Regions from separate parts of the Paenarthrobacter sp. CAP02 genome, predicted to be linked through region 1. Evidence: riboswitches for the same ligand, from Rfam matches in the RefSeq annotation. Region 1 holds a riboswitch; each other region holds the start of a gene.
What was found. A riboswitch is a leader RNA that binds a small molecule or an ion and turns the genes downstream of it on or off. The one in region 1 is predicted to bind cyclic di-AMP.
Positions count from the first base shown of each region.

Region 2: it holds a riboswitch for cyclic di-AMP, as region 1 does, so the genes downstream of both, ABHM97_RS10380 (aggregation-promoting factor C-terminal-like domain-containing protein) here and ABHM97_RS05385 (M23 family metallopeptidase) in region 1, are expected to answer to the same signal.
Region 3: it holds a riboswitch for cyclic di-AMP, as region 1 does, so the genes downstream of both, ABHM97_RS00895 (hypothetical protein) here and ABHM97_RS05385 (M23 family metallopeptidase) in region 1, are expected to answer to the same signal.
Region 4: it holds a riboswitch for cyclic di-AMP, as region 1 does, so the genes downstream of both, ABHM97_RS12650 (NlpC/P60 family protein) here and ABHM97_RS05385 (M23 family metallopeptidase) in region 1, are expected to answer to the same signal.

Region 1 covers NZ_JBEEII010000002.1:549,822-554,026, reverse strand. The annotation lists gene serC (phosphoserine transaminase) at 1-222, opposite strand, end outside; gene ABHM97_RS05390 (iron-dependent transcriptional repressor DtxR) at 517-1,212, shown strand; cyclic di-AMP (ydaO/yuaA leader) riboswitch at 1,428-1,642, shown strand; gene ABHM97_RS05385 (M23 family metallopeptidase) at 1,647-2,477, shown strand; cyclic di-AMP (ydaO/yuaA leader) riboswitch at 2,622-2,783, shown strand; gene ABHM97_RS05380 (C40 family peptidase) at 2,788-3,528, shown strand; gene ABHM97_RS05375 (NlpC/P60 family protein) at 3,627-4,205, shown strand, end outside.
Region 2 covers NZ_JBEEII010000005.1:97,430-101,634, reverse strand. The annotation lists gene ABHM97_RS10385 (glycosyltransferase) at 1-1,329, opposite strand, end outside; gene ABHM97_RS10380 (aggregation-promoting factor C-terminal-like domain-containing protein) at 1,461-2,315, opposite strand; cyclic di-AMP (ydaO/yuaA leader) riboswitch at 2,321-2,480, opposite strand; gene ABHM97_RS10375 (sensor histidine kinase) at 2,614-4,113, opposite strand; gene ABHM97_RS10370 (response regulator transcription factor) at 4,117-4,205, opposite strand, start outside.
Region 3 covers NZ_JBEEII010000001.1:175,898-180,102, forward strand. The annotation lists gene ABHM97_RS00880 (alpha/beta fold hydrolase) at 1-295, shown strand, start outside; gene ABHM97_RS00885 (DUF6480 family protein) at 429-692, shown strand; gene ABHM97_RS00890 (ATP-dependent DNA ligase) at 754-1,818, opposite strand; cyclic di-AMP (ydaO/yuaA leader) riboswitch at 2,082-2,225, shown strand; gene ABHM97_RS00895 (hypothetical protein) at 2,228-3,373, shown strand; gene ABHM97_RS00900 (S-layer homology domain-containing protein) at 3,634-4,205, opposite strand, start outside.
Region 4 covers NZ_JBEEII010000006.1:211,888-216,092, forward strand. The annotation lists gene ABHM97_RS12640 (NCS2 family permease) at 1-860, opposite strand, end outside; gene ABHM97_RS12645 (copper resistance CopC family protein) at 974-1,606, shown strand; cyclic di-AMP (ydaO/yuaA leader) riboswitch at 1,781-1,949, shown strand; gene ABHM97_RS12650 (NlpC/P60 family protein) at 1,953-2,738, shown strand; gene ABHM97_RS12655 (NAD(P)/FAD-dependent oxidoreductase) at 2,852-3,553, opposite strand; gene ABHM97_RS12660 (universal stress protein) at 3,968-4,205, shown strand, end outside.

The DNA.
Region 1 (4,205 bases):
AACCTCGTATCCCTCGGGTGCGCGGAAGAACTGGCTGAGTCCTTCCCGTACCGATCCAACGAGGTTCTTGACCGGGGCCTGCCGGTGGGAGGTACCCAGGATGGTGGCCGATGCGGCAGACAACGCCTCGATCTGTTCCGGGCGGACCTTGGACGGTCCTGCGCCGAAGCGTCCGTCCTTGGGCAGCAGATCGGCGGGAATGGTGATGCTGTTGTCGCTCACGTGTGGCTCCAATGGGTATCGGCTAGAGATGGGTCGTGGCAGGTGGCATCCGCTGCCCCTTCGACTCCCCAATTCTGCCTGACTCGGCCCGGGGGCTGTAACCTGCATCCGTCATAGTCCGCCACGTGGAATGCGAAGCAACAGGATGCGACCGGAATTATCCAGAGTAATTCCAAATAAGCTAGGCTGGGTGTCGGCGTTCAAGGGCCAGCGGTAAACACCGGCTGCCCTGGCCAAGGACGCGGTACGGTGGAGATTACGCAAGGAAACTGCGTTCGAGGAGAGCTGAGCTGGATGACGGATCTGATCGATACCACTGAGATGTATCTTCGGACCATTTTGGAGCTGGAAGAAGAAAACATTGTGGCGCTCAGGGCCCGCATCGCCGAGCGCCTGCGGCACTCCGGCCCCACGGTTTCACAAACCATCGGCCGCATGGAGCGCGATGGCCTGGTGATCGTATCCAACGACCGTCACCTTGAACTGACCCAGATGGGCCGCAAGCGCGCCACCGAGGTCATGCGAAAGCACCGTCTCGCGGAGCGGCTCCTTGCCGATGTCATTGGCCTCGACTGGGCGTACGTCCATGACGAAGCGTGCCGTTGGGAACACGTGATGAGTGAGCGGGTTGAACGCCGGCTCTACGAACTCCTTGAACACCCCACCGAGTCGCCCTACGGCAATCCGATTCCAGGACTCGAAGCCCTGGGCGGTCTGCCGACGCAGACCATTCCGCGGCTCGACATCAACCTGCTGCAGGCCATGGATGGCTACGCCGCCGATTCCCGCGTGGTGGTCAGCCGGCTTGCCGAGCCCATCCAGGTGGAGCCCGAACTCCTCACCCAGCTGGACGAGGGCGGAATCCGTCCCGGGGCAGCGGTGTCATTGGAACGCGTCGGCGAGTACATTTCTGTCCGGGTTCCCGGCATCGAGGGAGCGCTTGAGCTTCCGCCTGAAGTTGCGGCCCACGTGTTCGTCTCCCTGGGCTGACCTCCCTTCGGGGCGCCGCCTCCTCGGGGATGCCGTGTCAAACCTCACTTTTGTGCCCTGCGGGACAATGTGACCTGCGGTTTTTCGGGATTGATGATATGGGAGTGCGTCGTCCTGTTGATAACGAATTTATTACTGCAGGCTTTAATCGCCTATAGTTATCTACTAGCGCCGATACCAAAGCGTTACCTGATCCGGAGCCGAGCTCTGCCAGCGGATCAGGTGTGCCATCCACCACTGGCAGAGGCGGGGGAACCACAAGCGGCTGTCTAAAGAAGCAGCCTTGGGGTGAAGTCCGCAGCAGAAGTGCCCATTTACGCAAGTCCCTCCTTGGATACCTGTGTGCCATGAGCGCTTCGTGCGGACCGGGTCTTTGAACTCTCTGACCCGAATCCGACAGCTAACTTCGCAGGCTTTCCAGAGAGGAACAGAGTTTGACATCGCAGAACGTCAGGGGTCGTCGCCGCGCGACCGGCCCCGCTGTTGAGCTGCGGCCAGCCCGCGCAACAATGGAGGTCCGGCCCCGTGACACTGAGCGCCAAGTCCGCCGCCGTAAGAGCCCATTGCGCCAGGTTGCCGATTTCGCCGCAGCCAGTGGTGTCGGCCAGAAAGCCGGAGTAGCCCTCGCTGCCACCGGTTTGGCGCTGACTGTCGGACTGCCGGCCACAAGCCCAGTGATGGCAACGTCGGAGTCGGGCCAGACCGAGTCCGCCCTCGCCGTTTCCGGCGGCAGCCAGCCAGAGGTTTCCGCAGCCGCATCGGCAAAAATCGACTTCAGCCGCGCCGCCGTCGCAACCGCAGCTGACCCCGACGGCAAGCTGAAGCAATTGCTCAGCGCCCAGTCGGTCGGCAGCATCCAGCGCGCCTCGTCCGTAGGCACGCTTGCCAGCCCCTTGGACAGCCTGGTCACGGCCTCGCCGTTCGGCTACCGGGTCAGCCCCCTCACGGGCGGCACGGGCGACTTCCACCGCGGCCAGGACTTCGTTGCCCAGTGCGGCACCGCAGTGCATGCGGCTGCCACGGGCAAAGTCACTTTCGCCGGATGGCACGAGTATGGCGGAGGCAACCGCGTGGTAGTGGACCACGGCAACGGCCTCGAGACCACCTATAACCACCTGTCGTCTTTCAACGTCAAGGTCGGCCAGACCGTCACCCGTGGCGATACTGTCGCGTTGAGCGGCACCACGGGCGCTTCCACGGGCTGCCACCTCCACTTCGAGGTCCAGGTCAACGGAGAAGTTGTCGACCCCATGGGCTGGCTCTAAGCCAGTTGATGGTCGCCTCTCGCATTTTGCGACACCCCGTGACCTGAATGTGACATTCGCGTTCAACTGTTGTACCGTACAAAGCGCATCGGCTTTTTAGGGGGCCGGTGCACTTGAGTGGATTGCCTAGCTCTGCCACCACTCAAGGTCCGTTCGCATAAATCGTCTGGCAGGGGCGGGGGAACCACTTTTGGTCTTCGATAGAAGGCCTTGGGGTTAAGTCGCAAAAGCTTCCTTGAAGCAACGCGGCCGGATGACTCCCATCCGAATCCGACAGCTCACCTCGCAGGCATTGGGAGAGGCTACCTACGTGTCATCACGCACTACCCCTGCGCGCCACCGCGCTGAAACGGTTCGTACGAACCCCTTGAACACTCTTTCCAAGGCTGTTTCGTCCAACGCCGGTTCGGTTGGCCGTCAGGCCGTCGTCCTGGCAGCAGCTTCGGGCCTTGTCCTTACCGCCGGTCTTCCGGCTACGGCAGCTGATACGGACATCTCCAAGTCGGAAGCCTCCAGCACCCAGCAGATGGTGGCAACCGCCGTCGTCACTGCAGAGCCAACCGCCACCGTGGCCTTCGAGAGCCCGGTCGTGGCCACCAAGGAAGCCCCCAAGGTTGTCCAGCGTGCATCGCAGGTCACCCAGCGCGCCGCTGGTAGCCAGGACGCCGCAGCTGCGGTCACCGCAAAGTCCTCCGAGGTTACGGACGGTGCTGCAAGCGCTGCTGCTTCGGGCCTCGCCGCCATTGCCTACACCGGTATCGGTCACCCCTACGTATGGGGCGGCACCACCCCCAACGGCTGGGACTGCTCCGGCTTCACCCAGTGGGTCTACGCGCAGGCCGGCATCAGCATCCCCCGCGTCAACGCCTGGACGGCCATGAAGCCCACCAGCAACCCCCAGCCCGGTGACCTCGTCATGCAGAACGGCGGAGCCCACGTCGGCATCTACGTCGGCAACGGCATGATGATCAGCGCACTGAACCCGAGCCAGGGCACCCTCCTGCACTCGGCAGCCTCCACGGGCACCTCTTCCTTCTTCACCCTTCGCTAGAAAACATCCGGTTCGTGGCCGGCCAGCATGCCCCCAAGTGCTGGCCGCCCATTACCCGCGTGTAACCCCACTGCACGCGGATACGAAAAGAGAAAATCATGACCAGTGCAAACAAGGTTGCACGGCATCGCGCTGAGGCCCCCAAGACCAGCTCGCTTGCCATCATCGCCAAGGCTGTCGGCGGCAACGCCGGTACTGTGGGCCGCCAGGCCGCCGTCATCGCAGCGGCTTCCGGTCTGGTCCTGACCAGCGGTGTCGCGGCCAACGCCGCCGAAACCAACGTTGACCGTGAATCCACCGCGACGTCCACCCTCGATGTCCAGGCAGTGGTCCAGTCGACCATCGCTGCGGACTCCACGGTAGCCATCTCCTACGAACGGCCCGTCGTCACCACGGTTGAAGCTCCGGCTCCCGTGGAGAAGAAGGCTCCCGCCAAGGCAGAAGCCAAGGCCACGGAGAGCGCCAACACGGCTGCTTCCACCGGCAACGCGACGCTTGCCGTCAACAGCTCGGCTACGGCTGCCAAGGCTCCGGCAGCTTCCAGCGGCCTCGGTGCAGCTATCGCCGCCGCAGCGTACGCCCAGCTCGGCGTGACCCAGGACTGCACCATGCTGGTGACCAACTCCCTGGCAGCCGTGGGCATCCACTTCCATGACTGGCCGGCCGGGTACCTCTCC
Region 2 (4,205 bases), on a different contig from region 1:
GTCGGAACCCTCGGTTTGAGGGGCTGGTGTGGCGGGTCGGCGGAACACCCACAGGCGGAACAACAGGAAGCGGGCCACGGTCGCGGCGAGGTTCGCGCCAACTACCGTTGCCACCTCAAGCCAGCGGTCCGGCGTCGTGGTTCCGTGCACCAGGGCCAGCGCGCCCGAGGTGAGTGCCAGGCCGATGCTGAAAACAATCAAGCCTTCAAAGTGGTGGCGGGCGTGGCTGCCGCCCTGGATGCCGAACGTGAAGCGCCGGTTGGCGGCTGTGTTGGCGACGGCTGTCACGATCAGGGCCAGGAAGTTGGCGAGCTGCGGGTCCATGAATCCCCGGCACAGCAGGAAGATCAGCAGGTAGGCCACTGTGGACGCCGCGCCGATCGCCGCAAAGCGCACCAGTTGCCCGAACAGGCTGGCGCGTGGGGTCGATTCCGATGTTCGCGACGAGGCCGGCAATGGGCCGCGGGCCAAGGCCGCGCGCAGTTCGGGGACAGGGATGCGCCCGGTGACGAGGTCGCGCGTCAGGCGCGCCATTCCGCGGAGGTCGGCCAGGGCGGTTCGTACGACGTCGACACTTGAGTTGGGATCGTCCGTCCAGTCGACGGGGACTTCATGGACGCGGAGGCCGCAGCGCTCGGCCAGGACCAGGAGTTCGGTGTCGAAGAACCAGGCGTTGTCCAGGGTGTGGGGGAGGATCCTGTGGGCGACGTCTGCCCGGATGGCCTTGAAACCGCATTGGGCATCAGAGAACCGGGCGCCCATGAGCGTATGCAGGAGGACGTTGTAGCTGCGGGAGACGAACTCGCGCTTGGGCCCGCGGACAACACGGGAGTTGCGGGAGAGCCGCGTCCCGATGGCAAGGTCCGAATGGCCGGAAATCAGGGGAGCCAGCAGGGGTGCCAGGGCGGCAAGATCAGTGGAGAGGTCCACGTCCATGTAGGCGAGCACCGGGGACGGCGAGGCGAGCCAGACCTGGCGGAGGGCGTTGCCCCGGCCTTTCTCCTCGAAGCGCATGACGCCGATTTCGGGGAGTTCACGGGCCAGGCGCTCGGCGATCTTCAAGGTGTTGTCCGTGCTCGCATTGTCCGCGACCGTGATGCGGAACGTATGCGGGAACGTCTCCACCAAGTGCCCGTGCAAGCGGCGCAGGCATTCCTCGAGGTCGGTCTCTTCGTTGTGGACGGGAATGGTGACGTCCAGGACAGGGACCGTGGTCCGCGTGTCCACGGGAAAGCGCCGCGGCTGCCGGTAAGGCAAGGCAGGAGCGGCGAAGGTCCCCGCATGGGCGGGGTTCGGCAGCGCACTGGTGGCGGGATCTATGAGCGTCATGCATTCACAGTGAGGCCGCCGATTGTGAGTGCTTTAGGCGGAAGCTGTGACGCGACTGTGTAAGTCTCCCGTTCCGGGAACGCGAAAAGCCGCCCCCGGAACGGGAGCGGCTTTTCGGGAAAGCTCTTGGCTTAGTACCAGTTGTTGGCCAAGTGGAAGGCCAGAGCAGCCGACGGGGATCCGTAGCGTTCCTTGATGTAGTTCAGGCCCCACTTGATCTGGGTCTGGTAGTTGGTCTGCCAGTCCGCACCGGCAGAAGCCATCTTGCCGGCCGGAAGCGACTGGACAATACCGTACGCACCGCTGGAAGCGTTGGTGGCAGTGGTCCGCCATCCTGATTCCTTCTCCCACAGCGTGTTCAGGGCGGTCATTTCGCCCGCGCCCCAGCCGTAGCTGCCAAGGATGCTGGCGGCGTAGGCCTTCGCACCGGCGGGATCGTCCACTGCCTTCGGGGCGGCAGCAGCGGCTGCAGCCTGGGCAGCGGCGGCAGCAGCAGCGTCGGCGGCCTGCTTGGCGGCAGCGTCAGCAGCTGCCTTGTCGGCGGCAGCCTTCTCGGCAGCGGCTTGATCGGCAGCTGCCTTGTCGGCGGCAGCCTGCGCGGCAGCGGCCTGATCAGCGGCGAGCTTGTCGGCTGCGGCCTTGTCGGCTGCGGCCTTGTCTGCAGCAGCCCGGTCGGCTGCACCCTTGGCAGCTGCGGCGTCCATCGAAGCGGAAACTTCAGCGGACTTGTTGGTGCTGACCTGTGCAGCGGCCTGGGTGCCGGCTACACGGCTTGCCTCGGGGAGGTTCAAGGCTGCGTTGGCGGCGGTACCGAGCGATGCAACGCCCAGTGCAGCGGCGATGACGCCCGCTACAACAGGCATGCGCTTGCCGGACTTGCCCTCACGGGCGGCCTTTTTGAGGACGGTCTGCGACTTGGTCAACTGGGTGTCGTTCTGGTCGCGGTGACGCGCGGAAGGGCGCGTCTGATCGTTAAATTCAGACATTTGTGATTACCTCTCAGCGCCTGCGGAGTTAGCTGTCGGGTTCGGATGAGGTCATCCGGCCGCGCATCACGCTGCGGCTTCACCCCAAGGGCCGGCAAAATGCCTGGGCCCGGAGACTCTGGGTCCCCCGTCTCTGCCTCGGTGAAAGATCGGACTCCGGGAAGTGGCAGAGCTCGGCGCATCCCGGATGTGGGCCGGTTAGGGGCAACCCACCCTTTCGACGGTACAGGAGGTTTCCGCAGAAGTCACATTTAGGTAACAGAGATCACGAAGTCGGTGAGTCGTCTTGCCGGATTCTTTACAGGCGTTCGGTGGTGGCTGTAGGCAGCCGCAGGGCGAACTCGGTGCGCCCCGGCTTGGACGTCACTTCGACGCTTCCGCCGTGCGCTGCAACGATGGATTCCACTATCGACAAGCCCAACCCCGAGGTCCCTTCGGAGCCCGATCTCGCCGCGTCGGCACGGGCAAAACGGGAGAAGATGCGGCTCTGGAATTCCTGCGGGATGCCAGGACCGTTGTCGGTCACGGTCACCACTGCGCTGCCATCCGCGGAGAGCATGACTCCAGTGACCACGGTTGTTCCCGGGTCGGTGTGTTTGCGGGCATTCGAGAGCAGGTTCGCCAGCACTTGGTGCAATTGCGTGGCATCGCCGCGTACGGTGACGGGCTCCCCGGGGAGCTGCAGTTGCCAGATGTGGTCCGGTGCCATGACTTTTTCGTCACTCACGGTCTCGATCACCAACTGGGTCAGGTCCACGTCCGTGACCTTCACCGGCTGGCCCTCGTCCAACCTCGCCAGCAACAGCAGGTCCTCCACCAGCGTAGTCATGCGTTCGGACTGGCTTTGAACCCGTGCCAAGGACTTCCTGCCGTCGTCCGTAAAGGTCTCGGTCATCCGAAGCAGCTCGGTGTAGCCACGGATGGCGGTCAGCGGCGTCCGCAGTTCGTGCGAGGCATCGGCAACGAACTGCCTCACTTTGGTCTCGCTCTCCTGACGGGCCTCCAACGCACTGGAGACGTTGTTCAGCATCTGGTTCAGGGCGTGGCCCACGCTCCCCACTTCGGTCCCGGGATGGGAGGCCGACGGCGGGACACGCACCGCAAGTGCCACTTCACCGGCGTCGAGAGGCAGCCGCGAAACCTTGGTGGCGACATCGGAAAGCTGCTCCAGGGGCCGCATGGTGCGACGGATGATCACGGTCCCCACAAGGCCGATCACCACCAGGCCGCCCAGTGACACCAGAACCATGGTCCAGACCAGCGAAGCCTCGGCGGTCTGCTTGTCCGCGAGCGGCAGGCCAGTGACGATCACGTCGCCGTAATTGGTCTTCACGGCCATGAGCCGGTAGTCGCCGTTGGACAGCGAACGGTCAACCGGGCCGTTACCTGTCGGCAGCGCGAGCAGGACCTGCTCATCGTCTGCGGACAAGGAGACGCGATTGCCCCGCGCGTCGATCAACCCGGAGCTGCGCACCGTTGAGCCGTCGATACGGGCGCTCAGCGTGCCGGCCGCCTGGCCGCGGGCCTCCAGCGGGTCCGGGCGTCCTGTCGGGGAGTTTGGAAAGCTCGACGGCGGTCTGCCGAATACGTCTGCGCGGAGCGAGGCCTGCTCCAGCTGCCTGTCGAGCTGCTTGTTGAAGACCATATCCATCGAGGCGTAGCTGACCACCCCGACCGCGCCGCAAATGGCCACCAGCAAAGCCATCGCCACCAGGACCAGGCGGGTGCGCAAATGCCAGGTGGAGGGATTGAGCCAATTGCGCTGCTGGCTTCTGGCAACCCCGGAGAGTGCGCTCAAGGCTTAGTCCGCAGGTTTGATGACGTAGCCGGCTCCGCGAACGGTATGGATCATTGGCGGGTGTTTCGCCTCGATCTTCTTGCGGAGATAGG
Region 3 (4,205 bases), on a different contig from region 1:
CGTCGTCTCCGACTACTTCCGCTGCGGGCTCCGCTGGTACCTCACCGAACTCCCGGTGATGATGGCCTATCCCACCGAAAAGCGGCTGGCCGGCATCAAGGTGCCCGTGCTGGTCCTGCGCGGAAGCCGGGACCAGGTGGCAGGCCCCGACTGGTCGCTCCGGCTCTCCCGAACCGTGGACCGAGGACGCCTGGTGGAGATTCCCGGAGTGGGGCACGTAGCGCAGCATATGCGGCCGCAAGCGGTGGCGGACGCCATCCGCAGCTTCGTCGCCGCGACCACACAGCGGAGTTAGGCCGCACAGCACAGTTAGGCGCCGGAGCACGACGCCGGAGCCCGGGGTTGGGTGCCCCTTGTTGGCTCCGGCGGGATCGCGCTAGGCTGGCCAGGCAAGCGAATAGTAAGTCTGCTTACGAAAGGGTTTGACCATGACCAGCTATGACCCGGAAGACGATCCCCAGACCTTCGGCGTGAGCGGCGCGACCGACCCCTTCGACACCACCGCCGATGCGGACAGCATCCACGAAGACCCGGACATGCGCCAGGACGAGGACGACGATCCCGCCGCCTCGGCCAACCCTGATCCCCTGGACGGCAACGTCACGGGATTGGAGCCGGGCGGAGGGGTACCCCCGGGCGAAACGCCGCCGGCCGAAGGCAGCATGAGCAGCGACCAAGGACACGAAGAGTAATTTCGCCGCTACCCCGCTGTTACGTTGCGGGCCAACAACGTAACAGCGGGGTGGCAACGCGCTACGGCAGGCTCAGGATCTCCCCGAGGTCGTAATCGGCAGGCTCCTCCAGTTGCGCGTACGTGCAGCTCTCCGGAGTCCGGTCCGGCCTCCAGCGGCGGAACTGCGTGGTGTGGCGGAACCTGTCGCCCTCCATGTAGTCGTACGCCACTTCGATCACGAGCTCGGGGCGCAGTGGCACAAACGAAAAGTCCTTGCCCCCGCTCCACCTGCTTTGGGCACCAGGCATCCGTGAACCACCGGCCGCCTCGTCCTGCTTGGCCCACTCGCCCCACGGGTGATCAGCGAGGTCCACCTGGTAGGGCTCAAGCTCGGCAACCAGTGCTTCCCGCTTGGCCATGGGGAACGATGCCACCACCCCCACGTGGTGCAGCCGACCGGCGTCGTCGTAGAGCCCCAACAACATGGAACCCACCACCTTCGCAGTTTTGTGCCAACGGAACCCGGCCACCACACAGTCCGCGGTCCGAACATGCTTGGTCTTGAACATCACGCGCTTATTGGGTTGGTAGGTTCCATCCAGCGGCTTGGAGAGGACCCCGTCCAAGCCGGCGCCCTCCAACTGCACGAACCATTCCTTGGCCCGCTCAAGGTCTGTTACCGCCGGAGTCACATAGACGGGCGGTTCGGCCTTGGCCAAGGCGGACTCAAGGATGGCCCGGCGCTCAGAGAACGGCTTGCCCATCAGGTCTTCCTCGCCCAAGGCAAGAATGTCGAACGCGACCATGGAAGCCGGCGTTTTCTCGGCGAGCATCCTGACCCGGCTGTCCGCGGGGTGGATCCGCTGCTGGAGGACTTCGAACTCCAACCTGTTGCCCTCGATCAGGACGATCTCACCGTCGATCACACACTTCTCCGGGAGGTTCTTCCTCAGCGCCTCAACCAGCTCGGGAAAGTAGCGCGTCATGGGCTTCTCGTTGCGGCTGCCCAGGATGACCTCGTCCCCATCCTTGAAAACGATGGTCCGGAAGCCATCCCACTTGGGCTCGTAGTGGCCCACATCGGGGATGTCCGGAACTGACTTGGCAAGCATGGGCGAGACGGGCGGCATCACTGGCAGGTCCATAGGAAATGTCTACCCTGCCGTCGGACGCCGAAGCTAGTCTCAGGCGGTGGATATCTTGGCCGTGTTGGCGGCAGTGCTCGAAGATCCAGTACGAGCTGTCGGCTCCCGCACCGGCCCCGAAGCCTAGGCGCCCGGAGCCTCCGGTTTAGCCCGACCTACCGTCCGTTACATTAATGTGACTTTACTTTCCGGCTCATGTACCGTCGTAGGGCGACCCGTATCTCCGCTGGGCCGCTTCCGGATTGACGCCGAGCTCTGCCGCAATCCGGGATCCGCCAGACCCGCGGCAGAGGCGGGGGACCCACAAGTTCCCGGACTTTCCAAGTCCTCGGGGTGAAGCCGCTTTGGCGGCCGGACGGCCTCGTCCGAACCCGACAGCTAACCTCGAAGGCGTTGAGAGGCAACCACCATGTCCCCAACCATGGATCAGCCGCGCCGCGCCCTCATCGAACGCGAGCGCACCAAGCCAACCGGACGCCGTCGGGCCGAACCCAGCGGATCCGCCACCGAAGCAACAACAGCGCCTCAGGCACCAAGTACGACGCCGGAACCCGCCGCTGCTGCCCAGCCCACCACGCGCGCGGCCGCCCGGGCAGCGGAGCGGGAAAGGGCAGCCCGGGCTGAAGCCGAACCCGCAGAACCGGCCACCGCCGCGATCCCCGCAGTGCAGGCCGCCCAGGCCGCGGCACCGCGGTCGACCACACCGGGCCCTCCCACTGCCGCCACTCCCATCGTTCCGTCGGCAGCACCCAAGCCGGACACGCAGCTGGCCGCACCCTCGGAGCCCGCCACGGCAGCCATCCCCATCCTGGACATTGCCGGGCCGGCACCTACTCCCGTCCCAGCCAGGACCGGCTTTGGCTCTTCGTCGTCGTTCAACCGCGAACCCCAAGCCGTGCTTCGAAAGGCCGCATCGGTCAAGCACATGAGCCAGCGTATGGCCGTTGTTGCCGGCGCTGTAGGACTGGTTCTCACGGCCGGAGGCCTCGGCCAGGCCCTTGAGCTGCCGTTCTTCGGCCATGAAACCCCCGCCCAGGATGCGAGCGCCAGTGGGGACAGGGATTCGGGCTCGGCTGCGCCCGGGCCTCGGGCTTCCTACTCCACCGCGTCCTCCCCGTCGGCCTCGTCGGCAGCACCAACAGCGTCATCCTCATCGGCAGCCGGTCAGCCGGCGACCGTCCCGGAGGCACCATCTGAAGTGTCGCCGTCGTCGGTTCCGGCCCCGCACGTCTCGCTTGCGGCCCCGGTTTGGGTTCCTTCGGCGGCGCCGTCGGCGGCTAACCCGGCGCCGGGCGCCTCCGCGGCAGTCCCGACGCAGCCTGCCCCGGCCCCCACCGATGTGCCCGCCGATACAGTCACCACGGCGCCATCTCCTGCCCCGACAACCACGCCGGCGCCGACCACCACCCCGACGCCCACGCCAACACCCACCCCGACGTCGACGGCCACTCCCAAGCCGCGCCCCACCGGGAACCCCTCCGCCGGAACGAATCCGCAATCCAGTGGGACCGCCCTCGACGCAATCCTGGACGCCGCCAAGAAGGCCGTGAAGTGAGCACCCGGCTGCCCCGTACGGCAACGCCGATCGGATGGCATGGCCGGTACTGCACCAGCAGCCGGACCGCCACCTTCAGGCGAAGGATGGGCCGGTGGAGCTGCCAGCGGTTGAGGCGTTCCTAGGCGCGCTTCTTCCGGCGAGGAAAGTTCAGGATCAGCCTGACGGACAAGGAAAGCACCACCAGCAGGCCCACCATGCCAGGGAGGTTCTACCGCCGTTTGTTGCGTAGCGAGCCCATCATCACGCTGAACCCCCGTCTAGCGGCGAGTTAGGTTCCAGGTGTCTTCGCGGTAGAGGAACGCTGCCATGGCGTCGCGATTGACGGGCTGGACAGGCCGGAATGTGGCGTCGGCATAGCCTGTGGAGATTCCCTGCGCCGCGAGCCAGGTGATCTCTTTGTAGAAGGGGTTGTCGGTGGCGACATCGTGGAAAGGAGACGACACAGGAGGGGCAAACGCGGGTTTGCCGCTGAAGCGGTAGAGGAACGCTGCCATGGCGTCACGGTTGACGGCTTGTACTGGTCGGTAAGTGTGGATTCCGCTGCCTTCATCCCAGCCTGTGCTGATGCCCTGGTGAGCGAGCCAGGTTATTTCCTTATAGAACTGGTCGCTGGGTTTGAGGTCAGCGAACGGTGAGATATCAGGGGCGGTGAAGGAAGGCTCGCCTGCCATCCGATACATGAACGCCGCCATCGCGTCACGGTTTACAGAGTTCAAAGGCAGAAAAAGACCGCCACTGTAGCCAGTTGTGATCTTCTTGTTCGCGAGCCACTGGATTTCCTTGTAGAACTGGTTGCTCACCGGGACATCGCTAAAGGATTGGGTGCAGG
Region 4 (4,205 bases), on a different contig from region 1:
AATGCCAGGAGCGCTGCGGCAATAAAGCCGAGGTGTTCAAACGCGCCGAAGGGGTTGGCCTTACCTATAAGTGACAGGTCCGGGGCACCCCACTTGGTCAGGGTCGGGGCAACAAGGGACCAGCCGCGCGGGTTGATGTTGGTGCCGTCGTTGCTCGGGCCGATGTGGAGCGTGAACTCAAGGATGGCGGCCAAAGCCGTCGATGCCACGATGCCGATCAGGATGGCGCCACGGACCTTGCGGACCACCAGTGCGATGGTCAGGATCAGGCCGAAGGCAAACACCAGCGTGGGCCAGCCGAGCAGTTTCCCGTCGACACCCAATCCCAGCGGAACGGTTGTGCCGGCGGCGTCAGGGATGCGGCGGACGAACCCTGCATTGACCAGGCCGATCAGTGCGATGAAGAGGCCGATGCCCACCACGATCGCTGTCTTGAGCGCCTCGGGTACGGCTTTGAACACGGCCGTACGGAAACCGGTGAGCACCAGGATCAGCATGGTCAGGCCCGAGAGGACCACCAGGCCCATCATGTCCGGCCAGGTCAGGCCCGGGTGCGAGGCGACGGTCACCGCTACGAACGCGTTAACGCCCAGGCCCGTGGCCACGGCGAACGGGTGCTTGGCCCAGGCGCCCATGAGGATGGTCAGGATGCCCGCAACGAATGCCGTGGTGGCCGCGACGGCGGTGAAGCCCAGCGACGCTCCGCTGGAATCCTGCCCGGAAAGGATCAAGGGGTTGAGGACCACGATGTAGCTCATGGCGAAGAAGGTTGCGAAGCCGCCTCGGATTTCCCGGGAGTATGTGGAGCCACGCTCGGAAATTTTGAAGTAGCGGTCGATGGCAGAACCTTGTTTAAGCATGAAGGACTCCGGGGATCGAGGGGAGTGTGCCCTCAAATCCTATGCCGTCGGATATGGGCCTCCTGACGATTCGCCTAGTCTGTAAGGAAGCCAACACTAGGAGAAACCGCCCCATGCGCACCATCCGCCCGCTTCTGGCCGCCGTCGTTGCCGCCCTGGCCTTCGCATCCGCCTTGCTGTTTTCCGCGGGCCCGGCCTCCGCGCACGACGTCGCCGAATCCACAGCGCCGGCCAACGGCTCCAGCGTGGCAGCTGTCCCGGCGTCGGTCTCCATCACGTTCAACAACCGGCCGCTGGCCATCGGATCGGGCGTGACGGTCACTGCGGGCGGCGAAAACTGGGCGGACGGACCCGTCGAAATCATCGACAACCAGGCGGTCCAGAAGATCCGCGAAGGCGCGCCGGCTGGCGAATACACCGTGGTTTGGCGGGTCGTCAGCTCCGATTCGCACCCCATCGAGGGCACCTTCACGTTCACGGCCGCTGCCGGAAGCGCGACGGCGACGAGCGGCACCGCGGGTGCCTCGCCGTCGTCGTCGGCACCTTCAAATACGGTTCCGACGGCGGGAACCGCAGCGCCCGGTACTGCCACCAGCACCCCGGCCGCGGACGCGTCCCAACCTTTCCCGTGGAGCATCGTGGGACTGGCCGTGGTTGCTGTGGGCCTTGTGATCTATCTCGCCGTTACCGCCCGGAAGAAACTCGCCGCCTCCAACGACTCAAATGCGGGAGATTCCGCGGAATAACAGGCTTTTCTACGTAGCTGCGAATATCTCGGATTGGTTACTGCGACACGCCAAAACCCCGGTTCTCGTTACTTAAATGTGACTTCGGCGAGATCATCGCGTACCGTAGAACCTGTGCCTGTTCCACGTAGCGGGCACTTCCGGCCTGATTGCCTAGCTCTGCCGCAGTCCGGAATCCGTTCGCAGACAAACCTTACGGCAGAGACGGGGAACCCAATTTAGGTCGCTTTCGAGCGTGCCTTGGGGTGAAGTCACGATGCTTCCGCTGAACAGCGGGGGATAGTGGCCGGGTGACTCCCATCCGAATCCGACAGCTAACCTCGCAGGCATCGGGAGAGGCTTTTTCATGTCTTCAAGCATTCTTCGCGGCCGTCGTAAGGCGGACAGCGTACGTCCTAATCCGTTCATCTCCATCTCCAAGGCAGTCGCCAGCAACGCTTCCGGCGCTGGCCGCCAGGCAGCTGTTATCGCAGCAGCTTCGGGCCTTGTCCTGACCGGCTCCATCGCAGCCCACGCAGCCGAAACCCCGGTTCAGCGTGACTCCAGCCCCGCCACGGTCGCCGAGACCGTTTCCGAGGCTCCCACCAAGGTTGTCACCGCCGCAGCTACGGCTACCGTCAACTTCGAGCGCCCTGCTGTTGCTTCCGTAGCAGCTCCGGTCATCGAGAAGCCGGCTCCCGTCGTTGAGGCACCTGTTGCCAAGAAGGCAGCAGTGGCTGCAACTGCAGCAGCCGCTCCTGTAGCAAAGGCTGCCGCGTCAGTTGCAGCCGCTCCGGCTGCCGCTGCTCCCGCAGCCGCTGCGCCGGCCGTCGGTGGAGTCAACGCCGCCATGGTTGCCTCGGCTTACGCCCAGATCGGCATCATGCAGGACTGCACCGCCATGGTGGAGCGGGCCCTCGGCTCCGCAGGTATCCCTGTTGGTGACCTCGCGCCCATGCAGTTCATGAACTACGGCAAGGTCGTCAGCAGCCCCCAGCCCGGCGACATGATCGTCCAGTCCGGCCACGTTGCAATCTACATCGGCAACGGCCAGGCCATCAGCGGTGGCATCAACGGCAACCAGACGGGTATCCACCCGATCAGCTGGTTGACCGCAACTGGTCCCATCACGTACGTACGCGCAGGCGCATAAGCCTCACGCTTCAGTTCAAAGGCCGGCATCTTCGAAGATTCATTCTTCGAGGGTGCCGGCCTTTGGCGTTAAGAAATGTGCGCAAAAGTTCCAGTGGCGGTGAAGCGGCCGTCCTAGGCGATGGCTACGCCGCTGCCGGCCATGCCGTTGCCTGCCGGTAGGGCCACCCTGGCGGAAATTGCCTGCCCCACGGCTTTGGCCTGCCGAAGGACTTCTTTGGGAGTCGGGGTAATGAGTTCTCCGACGCCTACAAGGTGCATCCCCACGGCACGCATTGCCGCGGCAAAATTCTGGCCAACGGCGATTCCAAGTTCTGCCAGCATCCGGCGCAGCTGGCTCTGGGCGCAGCGTGTCACCACGACGTGGTCGGCCAGCAGGACACCTTGGGCGGTGTGGACCGCCCACTGACGGGGAGTGGATTCGAGGGGGCCGGAAACGATCCTGCCCCGGAGGGTGCCCGATGCGGTGCTTCCGGTGGGGCCGTGCCCTATCTGCTGCGACGGGTCGGAGCCCAGGAAATCCAGGCGAACGGCACGGGTGGTGCTGCGAACGTCCAATTGATGGTTGGCGGCGTAGTTGCGCAGGTGGCGGAGAATCTCGCTGCGTTCCTGCATGGCGGGATCGGAGATGTCGCAGCGCTGGAGCATTCCAGTGTGGGTCGAAGGCCCGGTGGTTGAGAGCGACCCGAACCCGTCAACGACGATGGAGCCCACCCCGTAGCGGCTGAGCTCGCTGGCAACAGCCAGACCGGAGAGGCCGGCGCCGATAACCACTGTGGTGGTTCGTTCCGTGCCGGAATCAGGCGTGAGTGACACTGCTTGGTTCCTCCTTGACGTGTGTGCCCTGCGGCATCGCGTGGGATCGCGTCCGAGTTCCCCAAGCGGCCGCAAATTAACAGCCGGGGTGTGTCCTGAGACACGCTGCCCGGCTATTCAGTGACTCGAACACTACCGAACTTTTTCGGCCATGGGTAGCCTTCCCGGCGACGTGTTTTTCGTGTCCGCCAGCAGGCCGATCCCGTGCGTTTTGAACTGAGCCCGGACCGTTATGCACATAGCCCGAAGTCGCCTTGATTCGGTACTTCCGACCGAGAATAGTGGGCATTGGAAGGAGAGATTCCAAGTTTCTCCTACCCCGGCCATTGACATTTGGAGAGTCAGGGAATTCCGTGCAGAGAACCTCTGGCAGAATAGCCGGAACATCAAGCAGTAGGTGGAGAGGCGGGCCCAATGGACCAGCACGAAAGACACAATGAAGTGCCACGCGATGGCGAGGAATCGGCGGTTGCCCCCGGCGGCATCGTCGTGGGGGTGGACGGATCCGAGCACGGCCAGTGCGCCTTGGTCTGGGCAGCGCGTGAAGCAGAGCGTCGCCAGCTCCCCTTGCATATCGTCACGGCCTACTCGGTCCCCATTTTTGCCGCATCTGGTCTGGACGGAGGCTACGCCACCGTGGACGACTCCGTCA